3 regions of the Nocardia sp. NPDC002869 genome follow, and region 2 is predicted to be linked to each of the others. Evidence: riboswitches for the same ligand, from Rfam matches in the RefSeq annotation. Region 2 holds a riboswitch; each other region holds the start of a gene.
The links. A riboswitch is a leader RNA that binds a small molecule or an ion and turns the genes downstream of it on or off. The one in region 2 is predicted to bind cobalamin.
Positions count from the first base shown of each region.

Region 1: another riboswitch for cobalamin. It lies ahead of metE (5-methyltetrahydropteroyltriglutamate--homocysteine S-methyltransferase); the one in region 2 lies ahead of ACLML9_RS04390 (IS110 family transposase).
Region 3: another riboswitch for cobalamin. It lies ahead of ACLML9_RS27790 (CbtB domain-containing protein); the one in region 2 lies ahead of ACLML9_RS04390 (IS110 family transposase).

Region 1 covers NZ_JBKOOL010000202.1:783-7,863, reverse strand. Annotated here, with positions in the region: gene ACLML9_RS25795 (GtrA family protein) at 1-416, shown strand, start outside; gene coaD (pantetheine-phosphate adenylyltransferase) at 384-869, opposite strand; gene rsmD (16S rRNA (guanine(966)-N(2))-methyltransferase RsmD) at 873-1,466, opposite strand; gene ACLML9_RS25780 (pyruvate carboxylase) at 1,463-4,861, opposite strand; cobalamin riboswitch at 5,157-5,362, shown strand; partial or broken gene metE (5-methyltetrahydropteroyltriglutamate--homocysteine S-methyltransferase) at 5,510-7,081, shown strand, end outside.
Region 2 covers NZ_JBKOOL010000014.1:37,201-44,281, forward strand. Annotated here, with positions in the region: gene ACLML9_RS04370 (VOC family protein) at 8-256, opposite strand; gene ACLML9_RS04375 (TetR/AcrR family transcriptional regulator) at 320-919, shown strand; gene ACLML9_RS04380 (winged helix-turn-helix transcriptional regulator) at 1,025-1,474, opposite strand; gene ACLML9_RS04385 (MFS transporter) at 1,562-2,950, shown strand; gene ACLML9_RS04390 (IS110 family transposase) at 2,904-4,097, opposite strand; cobalamin riboswitch at 4,323-4,475, opposite strand; tRNA gene ACLML9_RS04395 (tRNA-Pro) at 5,186-5,259, shown strand.
Region 3 covers NZ_JBKOOL010000264.1:44-4,455, reverse strand. Annotated here, with positions in the region: gene ACLML9_RS27800 (hypothetical protein) at 1-17, opposite strand, end outside; gene ACLML9_RS27795 (CbtA family protein) at 53-844, opposite strand; gene ACLML9_RS27790 (CbtB domain-containing protein) at 835-1,029, opposite strand; cobalamin riboswitch at 1,065-1,213, opposite strand; gene mhuD (mycobilin-forming heme oxygenase MhuD) at 1,284-1,598, opposite strand; gene ACLML9_RS27780 (alpha/beta fold hydrolase) at 1,722-2,492, shown strand; gene ACLML9_RS27775 (A/G-specific adenine glycosylase) at 2,517-3,398, opposite strand; gene ACLML9_RS27770 (carbonic anhydrase) at 3,561-4,184, shown strand; partial or broken gene ACLML9_RS27765 (hypothetical protein) at 4,262-4,412, shown strand, end outside.

The sequences.
Region 1 (7,081 bases), on a different contig from region 2:
GTGGATTGAGCAATATTTCGTATGTCCTGCTCTTCCTGACCCTCACCGGCGCCGGGACACTGCTCGCCAATGTGGCCGGCTCGGTGGTGAGCACCGTCCTGGCCAACGAACTGCACCGCCGCCTCACCTTCCACGCCGCCGAGCGGGTCGGCTGGTTCACCGCGCAGTGGGAAGGCGGCGGCCTGGCCCTGCTGGGGCTGGGTATCAGTACCGCGGCCCTCGCCGCGCTGGAGGTCCTGGCCCCGACACTGAACGAACCCGCCCAGGCCGCGGCCGTGCTGGCGATCAGCGCCGCGGTGGGAGGTCTGCGGTTCCTGGCGTTGCGCGGTCTGGTGTTCCGGCCGCTGCGGCGGGCCCGGGAAATGACCGCCCAGCGGTCCGGGTCAGCCCGCCCGCTCGGCCAGCCGGTCGAGTAGTCGCTTGTGCACCAGCGGCGGCAGCATATCGCTGACATCGCCGCCGAAGGCCGCCACTTCCTTGACAAGGGAGCTGGACAGGTAGCTGAAGGTGGGGTTGGTCGCGATGAAGAAGGTATCGACGCCGGAGAGCTTCTTGTTCATCTGCGCCATCTGGAGTTCGTAGCCGAAATCACCGGCGTCGCGCAGACCCTTGACGATGGCGGTGATGCCCTGCTCCCGGGCGAAATCGACCAGCAGCCCGTCCCAGGAGGCGACCCGCACGCCCGCCAGATCCGCGGTGGCGTCGCGCAGCATCTCGATCCGTTCGTCGATCGAGAACATGCCCTGCTTCTTCTTGTTGATCATCACCGTGATCACGACCTCGTCGAACTGCTCGGCGACCCGCCGGAACACATCGAGATGACCGTTGGTCACCGGATCGAAGGATCCCGGGCACAAAGCTCCTGCCATGGGTCAGACGCTAGCAGGTTCGCCCGGGCCCGCCGGGGTCGCGCCGACGTACACCGCCGACTCGATCCGGGTCTCCCCGTAGCGCCGCGCGACGCGACCCTCGAGGCCTGCGGGCCAGGCGATCTCGGCCGACCGGGCGGAACGTTCCACCAGCAGTAATGCGTCCTCGGCGAGCCACCCGTGCGCGGCGAGCGCCGTGAGATCGCCCTCGACGGCCGCGGTCGGCAGCTCGTAGGGCGGATCGGCGAACACCAGATCGAAAGCGCCCGCGCCGCCGTGGGCGAGCACCTGCGTCACTGTCCCGATCCGCACCTGGGCACCGCCCAGGCCCAGCTCGGCGATATTGCCGCGCAGCACCCCGGCCGCCCGCCGGTCGGATTCGACCAGCAGCGCGGCGGCGGCGCCGCGCGACAGCGCCTCCAGCCCGAGCGCGCCCGAGCCGGCGTAGAGGTCGAGCACCCGGGCGCCCGCGAGGTCCATCCACGCCTCGATCGAGGAGAACACGGCCTCCCGCACCCGGTCCGAGGTGGGCCGGGTCCCGGCCGGCGGCACCTTCAGCCGCCGGCCACCGGCGATCCCGGCGACGATCCGGGTCATTCGGATTCGCGCTCGCCCAGCTCGACCAGCAGATCACCGCCTTCGACCTGCTGCACCTGCGCGATCGCCACCCGGCCCACCACCCCGCCGCGCGGTGCGGTGATGGCGGCTTCCATCTTCATGGCCTCGATGGTGCCGATGGTGTCGCCCGAGGCGACCGTTTCGCCTTCGGCCACGGTCAGCGTCACGACACCGGCGAAGGGCGCCGCGATGTGATGGGGGTTGTTCTTGTCGGCCTTCTCCGCGGCCGGGATCTCACTGGCGATGGAACGGTCACGCACGGATACCGGGCGCAACTGCCCGTTGAGGATGCACATGACCGTGCGCATCCCGCGTTCGTCGGGTTCGGAGATCGCCTCCAGCCCGATGAGCAGGATGACGCCCTTCTCGAGCTGTACCCGGTGTTCCTCGCCGTGCCGCAGGCCGTAGAAGAACTGATTGGCCGAGAGTCCGGTGGTATCGCCGTATTTCTCCCGGTGCGCCAGGAATTCCGCGGTCGGGCCGGGGAACAGCAGGCGATTGAGGGTCGCGCGGCGTTCATCGGAGGTACCGGCCAGACCCGCTTCGTCCGCCTCGGACAACTCGGATTCGGGTTTGGCCGCGCCACGGCCGGCGAGCGCTTTCTCCCGGAACGGCTCGGGCCAGCCGCCGGCCGGTGTGCCGAGTTCGCCGCGCAGGAAACCGATCACCGAATCGGGGATGTCGTAACGGCCCGGATCGGCGGCGAAATGCTCGATATCGATACCGGAGCCGACCAGCGACAGCGCCAGGTCACCGACCACCTTGGAGGACGGCGTGACCTTGATCAGCCGGCCCAGCAACCGGTCCGCGGCCGCGTATTTCGCCTCGACCTCCTCGAACCGGTCGCCCAGCCCCAGGGCGATGGCCTGCTGGCGCAGGTTCGACAGCTGCCCGCCGGGGATTTCGTGGGTGTAGACGCGCCCGGTGGGCGCCGGCAGACCGGATTCGAACGGCGCGTACACCTTGCGCAGCGCCTCCCAGTACGGCTCCAGATCGCAGACATTGCGCAGGTTCAGCCCGGTGTCGTACTCGCTGTGCGCGGCGGCGGCCACGATCGCCGAGAGCGCGGGCTGGCTGGTGGTGCCGGCCATGGCGGCCGACGCGCCGTCGACGGCGTCGGCACCGGCCTGCCAGGCGGCGAGATAGGTGGCCAGCTGCCCACCCGGGGTGTCGTGGGTGTGCACATGGACCGGCAGATCGAAATTGCTGCGCAGCGCGGTCACCAGTTTCGCCGCGGCGGGCGCGCGCAACAGTCCGGCCATATCCTTGATCGCCAGTACGTGCGCGCCCGCGTCCACGATCTGCTCGGCCAGCTTGAGGTAGTAGTCGAGGGTGTAGAGCTTCTCGTCCGGGTCGGTGAGATCACCGGTGTAGGACAGCGCGACCTCGGCGATCGCGGTACCGGTTTCCCGGACGGCGTCGATGGCCGGGCGCATCTGGTCCACATTGTTCAGGGCGTCGAAGATCCGGAAGATATCGATACCGGTCTCGGTGGCCTCGGCCACGAACGCCCGGGTCACCCGCTCCGGATACGGGGTGTAGCCGACGGTGTTGCGACCGCGCAGCAGCATCTGCAGGCAGATGTTCGGAATCGCCTCGCGCAAGGCGGCCAGCCGCTCCCACGGGTCCTCGTAGAGGAACCGCAGCGCCACATCGTAGGTCGCCCCGCCCCACGCCTCGATGGACAGCAGTTCCGGGGTCAGTCGCGCCACATGCCCGGCCACATCGAGCAGGCCGTTGGTGCGTACCCGGGTCGCCAGCAGCGACTGATGCGCGTCGCGGAAGGTGGTGTCGGTGACCCCGACCGCTTTCTGTTCGCGCAGCGCCCGCGCGAATCCCTCCGGGCCCAGCGTCAGCAGTTTCTGGCGCGAACCGTCCGGCGGCGGCACCGACAGGTCGATCGCGGGCAGTTTGTCGTGCGGGTACACCGCGGTCGGCCGGGCGCCGTGCGGTTTGTTCACCGTGATATCGGCCAGGTAGTTCAGGATCTTGGTGCCGCGGTCGGCGGGTTCGCGGGTGGCCAGCAGTTCCGGGCGCTCGTCGATGAACGAGGTGGTGACCCGCCCGGCTTTGAAATCGGGGTCCTCGAGAACAGCCAGCAGGAACTGGATATTGGTGGTGACACCGCGGATCCGGAATTCCATCAGCGCCCGCCGCGCCCGCGCGACCGCCGCCGGGAAGTCCCGGCCGCGGCAGGTGAGCTTGACCAGCATGGAATCGAAGTAGGCGCCGATCTCCGCGCCCAGGTTCGCGCCGCCGTCCAGCCGGATACCGGCGCCGCCGGGGGTGCGGTAGGCGGTGATGCGACCGGTATCGGGGCGGAATCCGTTGGCCGGGTCCTCGGTGGTGATCCGGCACTGCAGCGCGGCACCGCGGATGGTCACCTTGTCCTGGCTCAGTCCCAGGTCGGTCAGGCTCTCCCCGGCCGCGATCCGCAACTGCGACTGCACCAGATCCACATCGGTGATCTCCTCGGTCACCGTGTGTTCCACCTGGATCCGCGGATTCATCTCGATGAACACATGATTGCCGCGCTCGTCGAGCAGGAACTCCACCGTGCCCGCACAGCTGTACCCGATCTGCCGGGCGAAGGCCACCGCGTCCGCGCAGATCCGGTCCCGCAACGCCGGATCCAGATTCGGGGCGGGGGCCAGCTCGATCACCTTCTGGTGCCGCCGCTGCAGCGAACAGTCCCGCTCGAACAGGTGCATCACATTGCCCTGGGTATCGGCCAGGATCTGTACTTCGATATGCCGCGGGTTCACCACGGCCTGTTCCAGGAATACCGTCGGATCACCGAACGCCGACTCCGCCTCGCGCGAGGCCGCCTCGATCGCTTCCCGCAGTCCGGACCGCTCGGCCACCCGGCGCATACCGCGCCCGCCACCACCGGCGACAGCCTTCACGAATACCGGGAACTCCATGGATTCCGCGGCCGCCAGCAACTCCGCCGCATCGGCCGAGGGTGCGCTCGAATCCAGGACCGGCAGCCCGGCCTCCCGCGCCGCGGCGATCGCGCGGGCCTTGTGGCCCGCCAGTTCGAGAACCTCGGCCGACGGCCCGATGAAGGTGATGCCCGTCCGCGCGCACGCGGCGGCCAGATCGGGATTCTCCGACAGGAACCCGTAGCCCGGGTAGATCGCGTCGGCGCCCGCGGTCTTCGCCGCTTCGATGATGGCGTCGACCGAGAGGTAGGCGCGGACCGGATGGCCTTCCTCGCCGATCTCGTATGCCTCGTCCGCCTTCAGGCGGTGGACCGAATTGCGATCCTCGTGCGGGAAGACGGCAACCGTTCCGACACCGAGCTCGTACGCCGCGCGGAAGGCCCGGATGGCGATTTCGCCGCGGTTGGCAACCAAGACTTTCGAGAACATTGACCCAACGTACCCGGCGCCACACCCAGGGGCGACAGCGAAGTCCACTTCGCAGAATCTTCACAAGGACGTATGGCAAGGCTGCGAAGTCCTGTTCACCGCACCGTCATATCTCACCGCACACGATCCCGGCCTGTGCGTATTACCCGCCGCGGCCATTTCCCGGCTATCCGAGCGGCCCGGCGCTCTTGCGAAGATATGCGAAGTCGGCCGCTGTTCGCGCCGCTGCGGGCGCGCTCGGCGCGTCCGCGTTATGGTGGACCCGCAGCTGGTCCGCCGGCCGGACGACGAGGAGCCCCGAACGTCCGCCCCCGGCGCCGAAGCCCGCACCACGCGGGTGAGAGGGAATCCGGTGGAAATCCGGAACTGTCCCGCAGCGGTGAGCAGGAACGACCGCCGTCATCAGCACTGGGCAGCACGCCTGGGAAGCGACGGCCAGTAGGTCGGCCGACAGGCCGGTGCCCGCGAGTCCGAAGACCTGCCGGTTGTACCGGATACGCCGTATCCGGTGGCCGTCGCCTCGTGGAGCGGGCGCCGCCACCAGTGCTGACATCCGACCCGACCGCACAGCCGGGTCATTCGGGGTCTCATCGGTGCCGTGCGCCCGGGAACGGCGACGGCCGTCGAACTTCAGCACTGGAGAACACCGTGACTGTTATTTCGCACCGCCCGTTCACCGCAACGGTTCTCGGACTCCCCCGGGTGGGGCCGCACCGGGAGTTGAAACGCGCGACCGAGTCCTACTGGGCGGGTCGGATAGACGCGGCGCAACTGCACGAGACCGGCCGCGCGCTGCGCCGGAACCAGTACGCAGAACTGGCCGCCGCCGGACTGGATTCGATTCCCGTCGGCACCTTCTCCCACTACGACCAGATGCTCGACACCGCCGTCCTCCTCGGCGCCCTGCCCGACCGGGTCGCCGGGATAGCGGATCGGCTGGACCGCTATTTCGCCGCCGCACGCGGAACCGAGTCGGTGGAGCCACTGGAGATGACCAAGTGGTTCGACACCAACTACCACTACCTGGTGCCCGAACTCGGCCCGGACACCACCTTCGGCCTGCATCCGGAAGACCTGCTGGCGCAGGTGGCCGAAGCGGTCGAACTCGGCGTGCCGGCCCGGCCGGTGGTCATCGGACCGGTCACTTTCCTGAAACTGGCCAAGACCACCGGCGGCGCGGCCCTGGACCGGATCGCCGAACTGATCCCGCTGTACCAGGAGTTGCTGCGGCTACTCGCCGACGCGGGCGCGGGCTGGGTACAACTGGACGAGCCCGCGCTGGTCACCGATCTCACCCCGGCGGAACTGGCGACGGTCCGCCGGGTCTACACCGAACTCACCGCGGCGGCACAGCGGCCGGCGGTGCTGGTGGCCACCTATTTCGGGCATCCGGGCGCCGCGCTGGAAGCCCTGGCCGCCACCGATGTCGAAGGTATCGCCGTCGATCTGGTCGCGGGCACCGACGTCGCCGCGGTGGCGGCCGTCCCCCCGCTGTCGCACAAACTGCTGGTCGCGGGCGTGGTCGACGGCCGTAATGTCTGGCGCACCGACCTCGACGGTGCCCTGTCGACGCTGGCCACCCTGCTGGGCAGCGTGCGGGCACTGGCCGTCTCCACCTCGTGTTCGCTGCTGCACGTCCCGTACTCGCTGGCGGTGGAGACGCGACTCGACGACACGCTGCGCTCCTGGCTCGCCTTCGGCGCCGAGAAGACCGCCGAGGTACACGTACTGGCGACCGGCCTGAACTCCGGCACCGAGGCGGTCGCCGCGGAACTGGAAACCGCCCGGGCCGCCGCGGCGAGCCGCCGCACCGATCCGCGGATCAGCAACGCGCAGGTACGGGCACGACTCGCCGCGCTGGGCCCGGACGCCGCGCGGCGGGCGCCCGCCGAACAGCGCCGGACCCGCCAGCGGGAGCACCTGCCTCTGCCGCCGCTGCCGACCACCACGATCGGCTCCTATCCGCAGACCTCGGCCATCCGGCTGGCCCGGGCGGCACTGCGGTCCGGGGAGATCGACCGGGCCGAGTACGTGCGGCGGATGCGGACGGAGATCGGCGAGGTCATCGCGCTGCAGGAGAAACTCGGGCTCGACGTCCTCGTGCACGGCGAACCGGAACGCAACGATATGGTGCAGTACTTCGCCGAACAGCTCGACGGATTCGCGGCGACCGATCTGGGCTGGGTGCAGTCCTACGGCACCCGCTGCGTGCGCCCGCCC
Region 2 (7,081 bases):
TCGAAGTTCAGCAGCAGGCCCTGGACCGGTTTGCGGTAGCCGGCGGGGCGGTCGGGTGTGTGGGGTCGAGTAGTGCCAGCTCGTAGTACCGCTCGCCTTCGGTCCGCCGCAGGCTGACATACCAGTCCGCTTCGAAAACGATCTCGAAGCCGAACCAGTGGGTGTAGAAATCGCGTGCCTGCGCGATCCGAGTGGTGCCGATGACCGGGTAGAAGCTGCCGAGTGCCATACCTGCCTCTTTCGCGCCGAATTTCACATACCAACGGTATGCGAACTAGGCTAGGTCGCATACCGTCGGTATGTCAACGGAAGGTTCGCGATGGCCGGATCGCTGCGCGCCCAGCGGCGGGAACAGACCCGCGCAACGCTGCTACACCAGAGCAGGAAGCTTTTTGCCACCAAAGGTTATGCCGCCGTGGGCCTTTCGGAGATCGTTACCGCGGCGGGTGTCACCAAGGGCGCGCTCTACCACAATTTCGACAGCAAGCTCACGCTGTTCCGCGCGGTCCTGGAGGACGTGCAATCCGAGGTCGGCGACCGCGTCGCCGCCGCCGCGGACACCGAATCGGACCCGTGGACCCAGCTCGTCACCGGCTGCGAAACCTTCCTGACCATCTGCACCACCCCCGATATCCAGCGCATCATGCTGATCGACGGCCCCGCGGTCCTCGGCTGGCAGGAATGGCGCGCCATGGACGAATCCGCCTCCGCCCGCCACCTCGAAGACGCCCTCACCACACTGGTCACCGCCGGAGTCATCCCGCCCCAGCCCATACCGCCGCTCACCCACCTGCTGTCCGGCGCCATGAACGAAGCCGCCCTCTGGCTCGCCACCTCCCCCGCCCCCGGCGCCCTGTCCGACACCCTGGCCTCCCTGCGCCGGATCCTCGAAGCCCTCCGCACCGCACCGGTTCCCTGAACCTCGTCACCGGTCGGTGAACCGTCCCGGCCGCGGACCGCCTCGATCTCGTGCACGCGGGCGACGGCGCGGAAATCCTTACGCAGGATGGCGCCGCGATTCCGCTCAGGTCACCGGGCGTCGTACCTGCGAAGTGTCCGCACCGATTTCGTGGCCGGCCCGGGTGCGCGGGCTCAGTTCGGCAAGTTCGTTCCCGGCGAGATCGGTCAGTGCCGACCGGGCCTCACCGGCGGTGAACGCATTGCGCTCACCCCACTGCCGCAACGCCACGATGGCCGTGAACAGATCCTTGCCCGCGGCGGTCAGCTCGTAGACGTGCCGCTTCCCGCCCGAGGCTGTGCCGGTGGCCAGGATCCCGTGGTCGACGAGCCGGCGCAGCCGGTCGGCGAGGATATTGCGGGCGATCCCGAGCCGCTGCCGGAACTCGGTGAACGACGCCGCGCCGTCCATGGCGTCCCGGACGATGAGCAGGCTCCACCGATCGCCGACGAGGTCGACCGTCCGGGCCACCGGGCAGGTGGGGTCGGTCCATTCGCGGCCGGCGCCGAGTTCCATCGATCCACTTCACCCCTTCGGTTGCAATTCGAAACCATTTTGCCATACCGTCAGACGGTTTCATATTGCTACCAATTGGAGGCGGTTATGGTTGTCGCGAAGTCACCGCGGCTCGTCCTGGCCATGGTGTGCGCCGTGGCGGTGTCCACGATCTACGCGATCCAGCCGGTTCTCGAAAGAGCCGGTGCCGGACTCGGACTGGCGCCGGAATCACTGGGCCGGCTGGTCGCGGCCGGGCAGATCGGGTACTTCGCGGGCCTGGTCCTGCTGGTACCACTCGGCGACATACTGGATCGCCGGCGGCTCATCACCGGCCACCTGCTGCTCACCGGCGCCGGAGCCGCGACCGTGGCGGTCGCGCCGAACGGAATCATCGCTGTGGCGGGCCTGGCGATGGCCGGCCTGTTCGCGGTCGTCGTCCAGGTCACCGTCGCCTACGTCGCGGCGATCTCCGCACCACACGAGCGGGGACGCAATATCGGCGCGGTCACGTCGGGCGTGGTGATCGGCATCCTCGGAGTCCGCGTCCTGGCCGGGCTCCTGGGCGACACCATCGGCTGGCGCGCCGTCTATGTGCTGCTGGCCGCGGCCTGCGCCGCCCTCGCGGTCACGGTCCGGACGAGACTCCGGCCCGACCCCAGATCATCCGGCGGCCGATACCCGCCGGTTCTGAAATCCATGGGGCGATCGGCCGCGAAAGACCCGCTACTCCTCGGCCGAGGCGTCATCACTTTCTTCGTCTTCGCCTCGTTCGGAACCCTGTGGAGCGGCCTGGCCCTACCGCTCGGCGCACAACCCTGGACGTTCGGCACCACCGAGATCGGGCTCTTCGGCCTGGCCGGGCTCGCCGGAGCCGCCGGAGCCGCCCGGGCCGGACGCTGGGCCGATTCCGGTCGCGCCCAATCGGTTACCGGCTGGTCACTCGTCCTACTGGCCGCGTCCTGGCTTCTGATTGCCCGGACCGAACCCACATTGTGGCTGCTAGTCATCGGTATCGTGGCGCTCGACTTCGCCGTTCAGGCCGTACATGTCAGCAGCCAGCATCTGCTGACCGCGGCGCATCCGGACCGCACCGGCAGTGTCATCGGCGCCTATATGGCGTTCTACTCCCTCGGCTCGGCCCTGGGCGCGATCACGACGACCTGGGCCTACACGACATGGGGATGGCAGGCTTCCTGCCTGACCGGTGCGCTCTACGCGCTCGGCGGATTGGTCACCTGGGGAGTCACCCGGTCGGTGGCGGCCGCCCCCGGACCGGAGTTGATTCGGCTACGCCCCCCGCAGACTCGCGCGGTGCTCCCTGTTCACGGCCATGAGCCGGTCGAGCGCGTCGCGGGTCCGGATCAGTTCGTCGATATGCGCGGACAACCGGTCGCGTTCCTGTTCCATCCGTGCCATCGCGGCGTGGGGGGTGCCCCTATGGTTCTTGTCAAGCGGCGGCCGCTGCTGGGGTTCGGTAGGGCTGTTTGGTCTTGAGCATGGCGAACAGGACGTCGCAGCGGCGGCGGGCGAGGCAGATGAGAGCGGCGTTGTGTTTCTTGCCCTCGGACCTCTTGCGGTCGTAGTAGGCGCGGCTGGTCGGGTCGTGCAGTGCGGCGAACGCCGACAGGAACAAGGCACGTTTGAGTTTGTGGTTGCCTGATCGGGCGGGGTGTTCACCGCGGATTGAGGACCCGGATCGGTGGGTGACCGGGGCGATGCCGGCGTAGGCGGCCAGATGCCCGGCCGAGGCGAAGGACGAGCCGTCGCCGACTTCGAGCAGGATGCGGGCTCCGGTCCTGACTCCGATGCCGGGCATCGAGGTCAGGACCCGGGAAAGAGGGTGCGCATCGAGCATCTCCTCGATATCGGTGGCGATCGTTTTCCGTTGCTGAAGAACGGATTTGAGTTGATCGGCGAGTTTCGGCAGAACGACTTCGGCGGCCTTGCTGCCAGGGACGACGACGGTTTGCGCGGGCAGCGCGGCCAGGATTTCCTCGACGAGTCGAGCACCCATGCGGGGTGCATGTTTGACCGCGATGCTGGTGAGTTTGCGTCGGCCCGCGGCCTGGATGCCGGCCGGGCCGCCGCAGCGCGAGAGGATCTCGAGCACCGCCGGATGCGCGACACGAGGACCCAGGACCCGTTCCAGGGCCGGGTGGATGCCGGTGAGCAGGCCTCGGATCCGGTTGCTGGTGCGGGTCGCTTCCCCGGCCAGGTCGTCGTCGAATCCGACCAGGACCCCGAGCTCGGTCAGCGCTTCGTCTCCGGTGTCGACGCGGCGCAACGCGTGCGGCATGGTGCGGGCGGCATCGGCGATGATGTGGGCGTCGCGGGCGTCGGTTTTGGCCTGACCGGGGTAGAGGTCGGCGATGCGGCGCATCGCCAGGCCCGGTAGATAGGCCACGTCGTGGCCGCAGTCGCGGGCCACGGTGACCGGCAGGGCACCGATCGTGTTCGGCTGGTCGACCACGATCAGCAGCGGCCCCCGAGCCGCGAGCTGGTCGAACACCGCCCGCAACCGGGCCTCGTCGTTCGGCAGCGCCTTGTCGAACAATCGCTTACCGGCCGGGTCGAGCCCGACCGCGTGGTGTTCGCCTTTGCCCACGTCAACGCCGCAGAACACGGCATAGCACTGTGTCACCCTGCTCGTCCTCGTCGCATCGAAAACGCCTCCGGACGGTCGCCGATCCAGCGTCGACGCCCGGCACCCACGTTACGAAGAGACCTGTATTCGGCCCTGCCCCTATCAGCGGTCCATCGACGCCACCGGCGCCCGGCGACACCACCCCCCGGATCATGAACTCGACAGGGGCAAGAAGTCATACCGGGCCCGGCGACCGTGGGCCCGGTTCCGGGCCCACCAAAAAGGTAACGGGCGGATCAGCGCATTGGATTCGCCCTGTTCGATGATGTGGGCGGTCCACGCCGTCGCTTCCCGCCCCCCGGCCCAGTGCGTGTGACGGCGGTCGCTCCCGCTCACCGCTGCGGGACAGCCCCCGATTCCCACCGGGTTCCCTCTCATCCGCCCCACGGTGCCACCGACACCGGACGACACGCTTCGCACCCCCCGCCCAGCAAAACCGCGCGGGATGAACCAGCTGCGCCCGGGAGAATGTGCCCAGCCCGAGCTCGCACTCCGGTGGGGCGGTGGGCGCAACCGGCCACGGCGCGCACTGATCCAGCGATCGGACGAGATAGGCCGCGGGAAAGACAGCAGAACGCCGCCGGGCGATGAGCCCAGCGGCGTCCGGTCGAGAAGCCGGCGTCCAACAAGCGCCTCACGGCGAGTGGTCGCTCGTAGCGACAGAGGGTGCGGCCCGGGGCTGTCCGGACGCCGACGAGGGGGTTCAACAGAGACAGCCAGGAAGCTATTCCACAGGGCACTGACCCCTCTCACCAGGCATCCCATCGCACGGAGAACCGACCGCCCGGCCGGATGCGGCGGTCGTCGACCGCCGGATGCGGCAGTCGTCCGGTTGCGGACAGCATCCCGGGTTCCAGCGCACAGGACGAGGCCCCGGATCTCCGTGCGGAACCCACCCGAGCCCCGAATCGTGGAGCTTCGTCCCGGAGCGGCGACCGCAGCGAGAAGCAGCCCACGCGCCTCACGCGCTCGGAGGACGAGCGCGGAGCGCGGCGGAAATCCGACAACACCACGCTCAACCTGCCGATTTCCGGTCTCGAACACCTCTGAGGTAATCTCATCGAGCGCCGGAACGCACGGCGCGACGGGCTGTGGCGCAGTTTGGTAGCGCACTTGACTGGGGGTCAAGTGGTCGCAGGTTCAAATCCTGTCAGCCCGACAGATAGGCGCAGGTCAGGGCTCTACCAGCACAAACATGGTAGGGCCCTGAGCGTCATTTCCAAACTTTCCCCAAACATTGCGGGTGGGGCTCCCAACACTTGGGTCGAGCCACCAACCGTGTAGGCGTGAAGCCCTCAAACTAGCGAAGCACCAGCTAAGACAAGTTTGCGATTTGGGTCACACTCCACGCGGCAGATCGCCCATCCTGCCCACCACACAGCCAAACTCCAACTACCGCGTGTAACACCACAAACACACACCACGATCGAGGAACAACCACTCGACGCAACAAGGGCACCGTGACCCAACCACCCAGCAGGCAATGGCAGCAGCCCACACCCGGACAGCAGCCCATGCCACCCGGCGTGCCCCCGCCAGCGCAGTATCAACGCACCCGGATCGACGGGACCACGATCGGCGGCTTCCTTGCGTTCGTGATCCTTGCCTTCGTAGCAGGGAGAGAAGGCGGCCCGCTGGCATTCCTCGCTGTCCTCCTCGTAGGTGCACCGATCATCCTCATCGTGCGAGCCCTCATGCGCACAGGCGACAAACGCCCCCGCCCGTCGTCATGACGGCGCCCGCAGCTCAGCTTCCGCCAGCAGGCTGGTATCCAGACGCGAACCGCAGGTCGTCCAGTTCGCCTTCCGTCCGTTGCAGCTGTCGCTGCCGGGCGACGACGTCCACCCTGTTTCGGTCGATCACCTCATCGCGCAGGGCCTGGTTCAAAACCCGAGCCAATGCGGGTACCCACACCCGGGGCGCACGGGTCTGACCACCCAGGCGTAAATAGTTTTCGGGCCACGACGGATCGCGGTGAATGCGTTTCAGACAGCGAGGGAGCGCCCTTCGACACCTTTTGGACCTCAGCCCATTGCGGCGCTCCTACTCGCTGGCCGCTCGCTCGATCTCGTCGAACTCGGCCATGCACGGATCGCACAGCACCGGGAACGGCCGGGTTCGCGCGCGAGTGTGGACGATGCCATCACCAGGCCTGAGCGGTGCGCCGCACACCGAGCACGAGGCTTCGAACTCATTTCTCATCACGACCCATATCTTGCTGGATCGTCGTACCTCAGCGTTGTTTGTCGGGGATCCGGACACACCACGAACCCCGGAAGACCGCTGCTCCGAATCCATCTGAAGGCTCAACGCTTTGACGAAGTGCCGGATCTCCGGGGAAGCGTGTCGACGAGGAGGTCTTCGAGGTCCACCGGCACGGCATGGTGCACGGCTCGATCGTCAACTTCGTCGTCGCGACCAAGGCGTGGTGCATGCTGTTCGCAGTATCGGATTGGGCCCATGCCACCCCCAAGGCCGCCGCACCCGCGTTACCTGAACCGAATTGGGACACGCTGAGGCCGCAGATCCAGCAGCACTATGCCCAGCGCCGGTTCCGCGACGAGTTCGTACCCTCGCAGCTGCTGCCCGGCGATCCCGGTTTCGACGACCAGGATGTCGTGGTGCAGGCGACAGCTTCCTGCAGGCTTGGCAACACCAGCGCTGGGGTCTGGTCGCCGGGTTCGCGCCGCCTCCGTCGACCGGTGGAGCCAAGCGATCAGCGGTGCAGGCCAAGGCTTTGCTGGAACGCCATCACCTGGGCGAGTCCACGATCTCGCGAGTCTGTTTCGATGCCGCCTGCGCCGCACAAATTCATGCCAACGCCGAATTGGACGGCATCCCTGGCGAGTCACTTCCGCATGGTGTCCTATGGCCCGCCGGCGCCCTCGGTATCCCCGGCGAGCCCGAGGCTGGCCGCGGCGGGAGTTCCACTCACTCCGAGTGCACTCCGAACTGTTCAGCACCGACGACTGGCTGCTGCA
Region 3 (4,412 bases), on a different contig from region 2:
AGCGCGGTGTCGTTCATACACCGAACCTGCCCGGTGCCGGCCGCTCCCCGGATCAACCCGCGGTAGCGGCGGCCTCCGGTACCCGGGTACTGCCGCGGGTGCTCCATTCGGTCAGCGCGGCGAAGGCCAGGCCGATGCCCACCCACAGCGTGGTCGATACCGCCAGCGACGCGGCCCGGAACTCCCACAGCAGGGAGGCGGGGAAGTCGGCTCCCACTTCGTCGATCTCGGGCAATACCGTGTAGCCGAGGGTGACGACGAGTACGAAACCCACCACCGCCGCGAGGAGCCGGAGGGATTCGGGTCGCGTCCGCAGCGCTTTCCAGATGGACACACCGGCCGCGACGGCCAGCAGGCCCACCAGCACCGCGGCCACCCAGAGCAGTGTGCGCTCGTTGATCGTTTCCGGGTCACCGACCGCCGGGGGGTTGGCCGGATATTCGAAGAACGGTACGGCCACCACCGCGACCCAGCCGGCCAGGCCGAGTCCGAGCACCAGCCGATGACCGGGTAGCGCGGTGAACCGCCGGGCGTAATGCGCCGCGGTCGCGACGATCGCCCCGAACGCCATCCCGGCCAGCGCGGCGGCCAGGAACTGCCCGAACTTCTGCCAAGGCCTGCTCACCACGGCCTCGTCCCCGTGCACTGTCTCCCCGTGCGTATGTCCGGTGCCGGAATCATGGGCATGCTCCGGCGCGGGCGCCGCGGCCTCCTCGATGGCGATGGCGGCCTCGACCCGGGATTCGCCGACGAAATTACCGACGACACCCGCGAGGAGACCGGCGATCAGACCGGCGAGCAGACCACGGAGCAGCAGGGCACCGAAAGATCCACTCAATGGCACGGGACACCCAGCAGGTGGCGCCCGTCGTGCATCAACTCGTGCAGGAACATTCCGCCGCGTGAGATGGCGCCCTGGTCGAATCCGACCAGGTACAGCGTCAGCAGTGCCAGCAGAACGACGCCGACGGTGACGAGCACGGTCGCTGCTGTATCGGCAGCCCTGCTCGGGACGTGGGTTATGGCCATGATGGATCCTCCTCATCCGGATGCTCGCGTCCGGTTCGCGAGTTGCGCGTAGGTGCGGGTGTCTGACTCTGCCCACCCTTTCCGGCGTGGACATCACAGTGGCGCGACCGCTCCGGGTTCTCACCGGATTACCGCATCACCTTCGCTTTCACTTGAAACTGTGACACCGGCTGTTGCCGGTCGTCAATATGCCCGCGAACGAGCACTGGCCACGCCGCCGGGGCCGGAGGCGTGGCCAGGGTGTGCGGGATGGGTCAGGAAGCGGGCTTACCCGCTACGTCGAGTACGACCTCGAACTCCAGCAGCGAGGCACCGGTGGCGACCGGCTTGTTCTGCTGTCCGGCATGCGCCTCCTTGGCGGGGCCGTCGCGCCACGCCGCGAAGGACTCCTCGGAATCCCACTGGGTGACCACGAAGTACCGATTCTCGCCGGCCGTGGGCCGCAACAATTGGAAGCCGAGGAACCCGGGGGAGTTCTCGACCGCGTGCGCGCGGTGGGCGAACCGCTTCTCCAGCTCGGGTCCCGCGCCCTCGGGGACCTCGATCGCATTGATCTTCACAACAGCCATACCCCTGAGCTTAGGTATCGCGGGGTCCGGGCGGGACAGTGCCGCACGACACAGCAGGGCCACTGCGCGCGCCGCCGGGAGCGTCGCCGCGCCCTGTGGAGGGATGTGAATAAACTCGGCCCGGTGTTGCACGACGAAGGTGGGACCGGGGTTCCGATACTGCTGCTGCACGGATTGATGGGCAGCGCCCGCACCTGGCAGGACCAGGTCCGGTGGCTGCGCGACCACGGGCGGGTGTTCACCTTCGACGCCGCCGGGCACGGGCGCCCCGCCCCGCCCGAACTCACCACCGACGCCCTCGTCGCCGATCTGGCCGACGCCACCGCGCGAATCGACGAGCCGATGATCGTGATCGGGCATTCGATGGGTGGTCTGCACGGATGGGTGTTCGCGGCCACGCATCCGAACCGGGTGGGTGGGCTGGTGGTGGAGGATATGGCAGCCGATTTCACCGGCCGTACCGCCGCCCACTGGGCCGCGATGGTCGAGGCCTGGCCGCAGCCATTCGCGGACGAGGCCGCCTTGGTGGCGCATTTCGGCCCGGTCGCCGGTCGCTACTTCCGCGATTCGTTTCACCGGGGCCCGGACGGTTACCGATTGCATGGCGAGGTGGCCACCTTCCGGGACATCTCGGAGGAGTGGGGGGTCCGGGCGTTCTGGGGGGAGTGGGGCAGGCTCACCGTGCCCACGCTGCTCATCGAGGGTGAACACACCATCACGCCGCCGGGCCAGATGCGCCGGATGGCCGAACTACATCCCGCCGCCGAGCACGTCCTGGTTCCCGACGCCGGTCACCTGGTGCACGATGATCAGCCCGAGCGCTACCGGGCCGAGGTGGCGCGTTTCCTGGCCCGCGTTCTGCGCGGAGTTTCCGGAACCGCCGCCGAGATCTGAGCAACCCTCGGTCGCGGGCGGGCTTCAGCCCTCTCCCGCCAGGGCGAACCGTCCGTCGTCGGTCTGTTCGATCAACCCGTCCACCAGCAGCGAATCCAGTGCGCGGTCGCGCTGACCGGGGTCACGGGTCCAGGCGAGGTCCAGCCGGACGCGTTCCACCGGTGCGTGCGCGGCCCGCAACACGTCGAGCAGCCGCCCGCGTGCCTGCCGGTCGGTGCCCTCGTACTTCTGCGTCCGGCGTGTCGATTCGGCCACCGGCCGGCCCGCCGTGACCCACGCGCAACGCGGCAGCGGGCAGCGGGTGCAGTCCGGGGTCCGCGCGGTGCACACCGTCGCGCCTAGTTCCATCAGGGCCGCCGAGAACACGGCGGCCCGGTCGATCCGGCCGGGCAACAGCGCCTCGGTCTCCCGTAGATCGCGCGCGGCCGGATTACCGGCCTCCCGTCCGTGTACGGCCCGCGCCACCACCCGGCGGACATTGGTGTCCACCACCGGAACACGCTGCCCGTAGGCGAAACAGGCGACCGCCCGCGCGGTGTAGGCGCCGACCCCGGGCAGTCCGAGCAGCACCTCGACATCGTCGGGCACCTGGTCACCGTGCTCGGCGGCCAGGACCTGCGCGCATTCGTGCAGGCGCAGGGCACGGCGCGGGTAGCCGAGTTTGCCCCATGCCCGCAGCACGTCGCCCGCGCTCGCCGCCGCCATGGCCGAGGGCACCGGCCAGCGCCGCACCCATTCCCGCCAGATCGGTTCCACCCGCGACACCGGTGTCTGCTGCAGCATGATCTCGCTCATCAGGATCTGCCAGGCGCTCACCCCGGGCCGCCGCCACGGCAGGTCCCGGGCCGTGCGGGCGTACCAGTCGATCAGGGCGTCGGAGTCGATCGCGCCGGGTTCGATCGACACGACACCGCACCCGCCCGAGCCCGGTTTTCCGATACCTGCGCTGCTCACCCGACCCGCTCCGTTCACCTCACCGTGCAGTTTCACCGGTTCGGCGTGAAGGGACGCCGCGCTGTAACGGGACGGAAGCAAAGCGAGCACATCAAATCGTGCAGAATGGACACTATGCCTCAGTCCAACCCGGTAAGTGCCTGGAAGTCGCTGCGCGAAGGAAACGAGCGCTTCGTGAACGGCACGCTGCTGCATCCTAGCCAGGGGGCCGCCGATCGAGCCAAGCTCGTCGCCGGCCAGCATCCGACCGCCGTGCTGTTCGGCTGCGGGGATTCCCGAGTCGCCGCGGAACTGATCTTCGATCAGGGGCTCGGCGATATGTTCGTGGTGCGCACCGCGGGCCACGTCATCGACGCGGCGGTGCTGGGATCGATCGAATACGGCGTCGGTGTGCTCGAGGTACCGCTGATCGTGGTGCTCGGGCACGATAGTTGCGGTGCGGTCAAAGCGACCCTCGAGGCGCTGGACGGCGGCGAGGTGCCCGGTGGATTCATCCGCAGCATCGTCGAGAAGGTCACGCCGTCGATGTTGATCGGGCGCCGCGAAGGGCTCGAATCGGTGGACGAGCTCGAAGCTCGCCACGTGGTGGAGACCAGCCGCCTGCTGATGGAGCGATCGATGATCGTGTCCGAGCGGGTGGAGGCCGGTAAATGCGCGATCGCCTGCGTCACCTACAAATTGGTCGACGGCCGGGCGAAGCTACATCGCGTGGTCGGCAATATCGGGGAGACCGTCTGACCCGTGGCCGGCTGTCGGCGTCACCTTCGGGTGTGCCGTTGACGACCGCTGCCGCCCGCTGCGCTTACCGTTGACACGTGTTGGAACCGACAGGACCGTTACCGCCGGAGATCTACTGGCGGCGTCGTGTGTTCGCCATCGGCGCGCTCGTGGTCGCGCTCGCGGTGGTGATCTGGCTGGCCGTGACCGTCTCCCGGGGCGGTGACGCGCCCGATGCCGCCGCGGCGG